DNA from 2 places in the Microbacterium sp. ZW T5_45 genome. Region 2 is predicted to be linked to the other one. Evidence: predicted binding sites of a transcription regulator. Region 2 holds the regulator's gene; the other holds the start of a gene.

Region 1 (3,409 bases), on a different contig from region 2:
TCGCCGCACTGCTCGGCGAGCCGCATCGGCGGCGCCTGCTCGGGCTGTCCGAAGCTCCGGATGCTGCGCAGGTCGAAGCGCATGTCGATGCGACTCTCGCGCTGCTCGAGTTGGGGCCGGTGCGACGCGCACACTCGGACTGAGTTCTCACACTCAGGCTGAGGGATCGGCGCAGTTTCTTCAGCCCGAACGTGAGTTTCCCGCCCGAGTCGGAGAGTCGAGGCGGCGCGCAGGCTCAGCGGGCCAGCAGTGCTCCGGCCGCGTCGTGCAGGCACTGGACGAAGGCCGCGCACACCGCGCTCTCATCGTCGAGCACTCGACGCGCGGCGAGAAGTCGCGTGGTCGGCGAGCCGGCGATCGGCACGACGGCAATCGATGGCGGTACGAGCTGACGCACCGACTCGGGCAGGATGCTGGCGCCCACGCCCGCCGCGACGAAGCCGAGCGCCGTCTCCTGATGCACGACCGTCTCGGCGATCCGTGGAGTGCCGGCCGGAGCGAGTACCGCGTTCACCCGATCGACGTAGCCCGGCATGAGGCCGCGTGGATAGGCGATCAACGGAACGTCGATCAGGTCGTCGGCCGTCACCTCCAGACGACCGGCGAGGGGATGCGCGACCGGAAGGCAGGCGACGAGACGCTCCTCGAACACGACCTCGGTCGTGAGGGCGGGCGCGGCACCGCTCACCGGCGGGAACTCGTCGCGGACGATGCCGATGTCGATGCTCCCCTCGCGCAGCCGATCGAACTGCTCGCCGGAGGTGAGCGGCACGAGAGTTAGGGCGACGCCGGGCCGACGAGCGCGGAACTGTTGCACGACCTCCGGCAGCACGGTGTAGTTCGCGGAGCTGACGAACCCGGCGGTGAGTTGACCGGCGAGCCCATCGACGTAGTCGCGCATCTCGGCGCGCACCGCATCGACCTCCTCGAGGATCCTCCGCGCGCGCTCCTGCAGGTGGCGACCGGCAGGAGTGAGGGCCACCCGGCGCGTGCTCCGTTCGAACAACGGCATTCCCACCTCGCGTTCGAGGCGACCCACTTGGACGCTCAACGGGGGCTGCGACATGTGCAGTTTCTGCGCCGCCCGACCGAAGTGGAGCTCGTCGGCGACGGCCATGAAATAGCGCAGTTGACGGAGCTCCATCCGGGTCACGATACGGGCTTCGTATTACCGGCCCGTTACGACCAGATTGCGAGCAGAACGCTATCAATCCGACGTGAAAAACGTATTTGACCAGGGATTGTCTCGCAATGTCAACTGGAGTCATCACCCGCTCCCAGGAGGACCCGTCATGACCGCAGACACCGCCGGCACCACGAAGATCGACATGCTCTACCTGAGCGAGCCCGAGGTCATCGCGGCCGGAATCAAGGACATGGCGCGCTGCATGGAGGTCATGGAGGAGGTCCTCGTCCTCGTCGCCAAGGGCGACTACCGGATGGCGGGCAGCTCGGCGAACTCGCACGGTGCGCAGATCAGCTTTCCGCAGTCCTCGCCGTTCCCCGGTATGCCTCTGGATGCCGCCGACCGGCGCTTCATGGCGATGCCGGCGTACCTCGGCGGCCGCTTCGACGCCGCGGGGGTCAAGTGGTACGGATCGAACGTCGACAACCGCGAGAAGGGGCTGCCCCGCTCGATCCACCTCATCGTGCTGAACGACAAGGAGACCGGCGCACCCTTCGCGATCATGTCCGGCAACCTCGAGAGCGCCTATCGCACCGCGGCCGTCCCCGGAGCCGCCGCCAAGAAGCTCGCGCCGGTGAACGCGACGTCGCTGGGCATCATCGGTCCCGGCGCCATGAACAAGAGCGCCCTGCACGCCATGACCACGGCCCGGCCCAGCCTCGACACGATCCGCATCAACGGTCGGCGCCGCTCGACCTCGGAGGCGTTCGCCGACTACGTGCGTGAGTTCTATCCGCAGTTCACGACCATCGAGATCGCCGAGACGGTCGAGGCGGCAGTGCGCGACTCCGACATCGTCTCCGAAGCCGTCACGGGTCTGGTCGGATCCGAGAACTACCCCTACATCGACGGCGACTGGATCAAGCCCGGCGCCTTCCTCAGCCTTCCGGCGAACCTGCGCATGGACAAGGAGTACACGCTCTCCGGCAAGGCCCGACTCATCGCCGACGCGAAGAAGATCTACGAGGCGTGGGCCGAGGAGTACCCCGCGCCCTCGCACGAGACGGCCTTCGGCATGATCGGCCTCTACTGGCAGGACCTCATCGAGGCCGGAGAGCTCGACGAGTCGCGCGTGGTGAACATCGGCGACGTGTTCGAGGGCACCGCCCCCGGGCGCGAGTTCCCCGAGCAGCCGGTGCTCTTCAGCGTCGGCGGCATGGGTGTCGAGGATGTCGCCTGGGCGAAGACCGTCTACGAGAACGCGCTCGAGCTGGGCATCGGCACGAAGCTCAACCTCTGGGACGCTCCCGACCTGGCCTGACCGACCGCCATCCACGGAAGACACGATCGTGAATCCCAGAGAACAGCACGCCGCGAGCGAATCGGCCACCTACGCGATCATCGGCGCGGGCCTCAGCGGTGCCGCGGCCGCCTGGCGGCTCGCGCAGTCGGGCGCCGAGGTGATCGTGCTCGAGCGCGACGTCCCGGCATCCGCTCTGGGCAGCTCGCACGGTTCGGCGCGCATCTTCCGTTACGCCTACCAGGACGCGTTCTACTCCGACCTCGTCGTACAGGCGAAACGCGGCTGGGACGAGCTCGAGGCGGCGAGCGGCGAGCGATTGATCACGCCGAGCGGCTCACTGGACTTCGGCGCCGTGCGCGACCCGCAGGGTCTCGCACGCGTGCTCGACGAGGTCGGAGTCGAGAACGAGCTGCTCAGCAGCGCGGAGGCTTCGGTTCGCTGGCCGCAGCTCTCCTTCGACACCGAGGTGCTCTGGCATCCGGGCGCGGGGGTGATCGACGCCGAGCACTCGGTCGAGGCGATGGTGCGACTCGCCGAAGCGGCGGGCGCGCAGGTGCGCACCGGCTGGGAGGTCGCGTCCGTGCGGCATGGTTTCACCGGCTACCTCGTCACCTCGTCGACCGGTCGCACCGTGCACGCCGAACAGGTCATCGTCGCCGCGGGCGGCTGGCTGCCCGGCCTGCTCGCGGACCTGGATCTGCCCGGCGGCTTCGCCGACGCGATGCCGCAGTTCGAGGTACGGCAGGAGAACGCGTTCCACTACCCGTATCGGCAGCTCGCCGACGCCGGCGAGACGCCGACGGATGCCGCGACCTCGTGGCCGACCTTCATCTACAAGGGCGAGGAGATCCAGACCTACAGCCTGCCCGGTGGCCGCGACGCCGACTTCCGTGGGCAGAAGATCGCCGAGTACAACGGGGGACGAGTGATCCCGGGTGCCGCGCACCAGGACGGCCTGATCGACCCGGCGAACCGCCGCA
Region 2 (3,409 bases):
GCAGCACCGGCACGCGGATGCGGTCCGCATGAGTCAGTGGGGATCGCTCGATGTACAGCGCCTCTGCATCGGGGAGAGGCCCGACGAGGCCTTCGATGTACGACGCCTCGAAGTCGTGCGAGTGCTCGACGAGCGCGCGGAGGTCGCCGACGCCGTAGCGGCTGATGCCGGCGGAGAAGACGCCGCCTCGCACGAGTGCGGAGAGCACGGTCCATCCTCCTGCAGAGCCTCCCCGGATGGCGAGGCGGTCCGGGTGCGCGAGTCCTGCATCGACGAGTCCGCGGGCCGCCGCGATGACATCGTCGACATCGACCACTCCCCATCCGCCGCGAAGCCGATCACGATAGTCGCGTCCGTACCCGGTGGATCCGCCGTAGTTCACGTCCAGCACGCCGATGCCGCGGCTCGTGTAGAACGCGATCGCGGACGACGCCGCACCCGTCACGTGCGCGGTGGGACCGCCGTGCACCAGGACGATGTAGGGAGCGGGTCCGAGGGACGGCGCGTTGACCTCGGGATTGGCGGGCTCGTAGGCGAAGGCGTGCACCGGGCCGTGTCGACCGTCGACGACGAGCGGTTTCGCGGCGGGCATCCAAGCGGCGTCGACCGCCTCTCCGCCCGTGACGGTCGTCGCGACACCCGTGTCCGCGTCCAGCAGCCATACTCCGGGGGTCACGGTCGAGCCGTTGCCGCTGAGCAGAACCAGGGATCCGGATGCGTCATCGACGCTGACATGGCCGTCGGCGGGGACGTGCACCGGGCGCGCGCCTCCGTCGGCATCGATGACGACGACCTGATCGCGCCCCTCGGTGCGGACGGCGACGATGCGACCTTCGTCGAGCGGCTGGAACCACCGGTTGCCGAGAACCCAGAGCCCGTAGCCGATGTCGGCATCGGCGGGGGCGATGATGAGCGGATCGCCCATCGTCGCGACGCCGTCGACCGGAACGCGCCGCAACGACCAGCGGCCCTCCGGGTCATCCGAGAACACGAGCTCGTCATCGCCGGTCCACTCGGGCTGAAGAGCCGCTCGCGACGGCACAACGGTCTCGCCGCCGTCGAATGCGCGCACGTGCAGGTGCGCCTCGTCCCACGGCATCCGTCGACCGCTCCACTGCACCCACGCGACGCGCGTCCCGTCGGGGGAGAGCGACGGATGCGCGTAGAAGTCGGCGCCGCTCGAGATCGTCCGGATCAGGTCCGGCCGATCGGCCGCCGACCCGTCCACGGGGATCTCGATGAGCGCCCGCAGATGGGGATCGGTGGACAGATCCTCTCTTACGGCGAAGAGTCGTCCCTGCTGCAGCCGTAGTCCGCCGTGAGCGGGTCCGGCGGGGGTCAGTGGCACCGGGGCGAGGCCCGGTTCCAGGCGGTGGACACGCTGATCGCGTGCGTCCACGAAGTACAGGATCGCCTCGTCGTCGGCTGTCCAGGCGCCTCCGCCGTACTCGTGCACCCGGGAACGTGCGCTCCATGGTGCGGGCAGCACCATCGAACCCGCGCTGCTGCGCACGGTCACCCGTCCGCCTTCCGCGGGAACGGACTCGCCCCACCAGATCTCGTCGCCGACGAAACGCGCTCCATCGATCCGCGGTGTGGATGCCGCGACCGATGCGGCGGTGACGGGAGAAGGCCAGAGAGCGAACGGCGACGACATGCTTCGAGCCTAGAGCGACCCGCCGGCGGGGCAGACGGAGACGGGGGCGTCAGACGGCGCGGAGCACCGCCACGACCTTGCCGAGGACGACGGCTTCGTCGCCCAGGATCGGCTCGAACGCCGAGTTCCGCGGGAGCAGCCAAGTGTGACCGTCGCGACGACGCAGCACCTTGACCGTGGCCTCGCCGTCGAGCATCGCGGCCACGATCTCTCCGTTTTCCGCACTGTGCTGGGAACGGACGACGACCCAGTCGCCGTCGCAGATGGCGGCGTCGATCATCGACTCGCCGGAGACCTTCAGCATGAACAGGTCACCCTTGCCAACGAGCTGACGCGGCAGCGGGAAGATCTCCTCGACCTGCTGATCGGCGGTGATCGGCACGCCTGCGGCGATGCGCCCGACCAGGGGCACCAGGGCCGCATCGCCCACGGGGGTCGCGACGTCCGCCGGATTCTCAGCGGACGTGCCGGGAAGATCGATGAGCACTTCCATCGCGCGGGTCTTCCCCGGGTCGCGCCGAAGGTAGCCGCTGAGTTCGAGCTGTCCGAGCTGATGCGTGACGCTGGAGAGCGACTTGAGGCCGACGGCGTCGCCGATCTCGCGCATGCTCGGCGGATAGCCGTGCCGACTGATCGAGGACTGGATCACCTCGAGGATCGCCATCTGCTTGGGGCTGAGGCTCTTCCGACGACGGGTGCGCGGGACATCGCTCGCCGGTGCGGAGTTCTCGCTCATCATGCTCCTTCAGTACGCGGATCCGGTGCCGCGGATCGAATGTCGGAGGCCCGTGGTGGGGTGTCCGTATCGAAACCGTATCCGAGAAACGGTCGGTCCTGGAATATCCGTTCGAGCGTGTCGCAGAATCCGGGGCCCGGGTTTCGAAGAATGCTTGACAGGGAATCGAACTCGAAGATATCTTCGGAACGTAGCTTCGCATCAACGGCTCCCGGCCGAGTCGCGGATGCGAACGCTACGCCAACTTCAGCAGAGGGAGCACGACATGAGCACCATCACCTTCACCGCAGCGGTCACCCCGGCTCGTCCGGCTACGCGCCTGCGGCTGACGGCACGCGGTCGACGTGTGCTGCTCGCTCTCGCTTCGGTGCCTCTTGCGGCGGGGATCGCGATCGCCGCCCTGTCCGGCGGCAACGCCGTCGCATCGAACGAACAGGTCGCGACTCCGAGCTTCGAGACCGTGACGGTCATGCCCGGCGACACGCTGTGGTCCATCGCCGAGTCCGTCGCACCTCAGGCCGACCCCCGCGAGGTCATCGGCGAGATCACGCGCCTCAATGCTCTCCACGGTGGCACCCTGCAGATCGGTGACGAGATCGCCATTCCTGCCGCGTACTCGGACTGACGGCATCGTTCTGTCGCCCCTGGGCCGTTCATCGGACGTCACCGAGGGAACCCGCTGCGTCAACGGGTTCTAGCATGGGAAGGGTGACCGTCTCTCTCGCCGACCTTCCGCTCCGCGACGACCTGCGCGGACTCACCCCGTACGGGGCTCCGCAGGTTCCGCTGCCCATCGCCCTCAACGTCAACGAGAACACGCATCCGGTTCCGGATGCCGTCGCGAGCGACATCCTCGATGACATCGCCGTCGCGATCAGAGACGTCAACCGCTACCCGGACCGGGAGTTCACGACGCTGCGTGAGGGTTTCGCGGAGTATCTCGGTCACGGCTTGACGGCCGATCGGATCTGGGCCGGCAACGGTTCGAACGAGGTCCTCCAGCACATCCTGCAGGC

Evidence for each region. Region 2 encodes LexA, which represses DNA repair genes until DNA is damaged. Its sites were predicted from a motif close to TCGAACANNTGTTCGA; they were not measured.
Region 1: a site for LexA is predicted at 1,219-1,234, ahead of ACI3KS_RS09760 (tyramine oxidase subunit B). Genes of this name have one in related genera too.

Annotation. Positions count from the first base shown of each region.
Region 1 is NZ_JBJDRJ010000015.1:4,443-7,851, forward strand. It holds gene ACI3KS_RS09750 (TetR/AcrR family transcriptional regulator) at 1-143, shown strand, start outside; gene ACI3KS_RS09755 (LysR family transcriptional regulator) at 236-1,144, opposite strand; gene ACI3KS_RS09760 (tyramine oxidase subunit B) at 1,293-2,447, shown strand; gene ACI3KS_RS09765 (FAD-dependent oxidoreductase) at 2,476-3,409, shown strand, end outside.
Region 2 is NZ_JBJDRJ010000020.1:27,594-31,002, forward strand. It holds gene ACI3KS_RS11660 (S9 family peptidase) at 1-1,657, opposite strand, end outside; gene lexA (transcriptional repressor LexA) at 1,707-2,393, opposite strand; gene ACI3KS_RS11670 (LysM peptidoglycan-binding domain-containing protein) at 2,659-3,018, shown strand; gene ACI3KS_RS11675 (histidinol-phosphate transaminase) at 3,093-3,409, shown strand, end outside.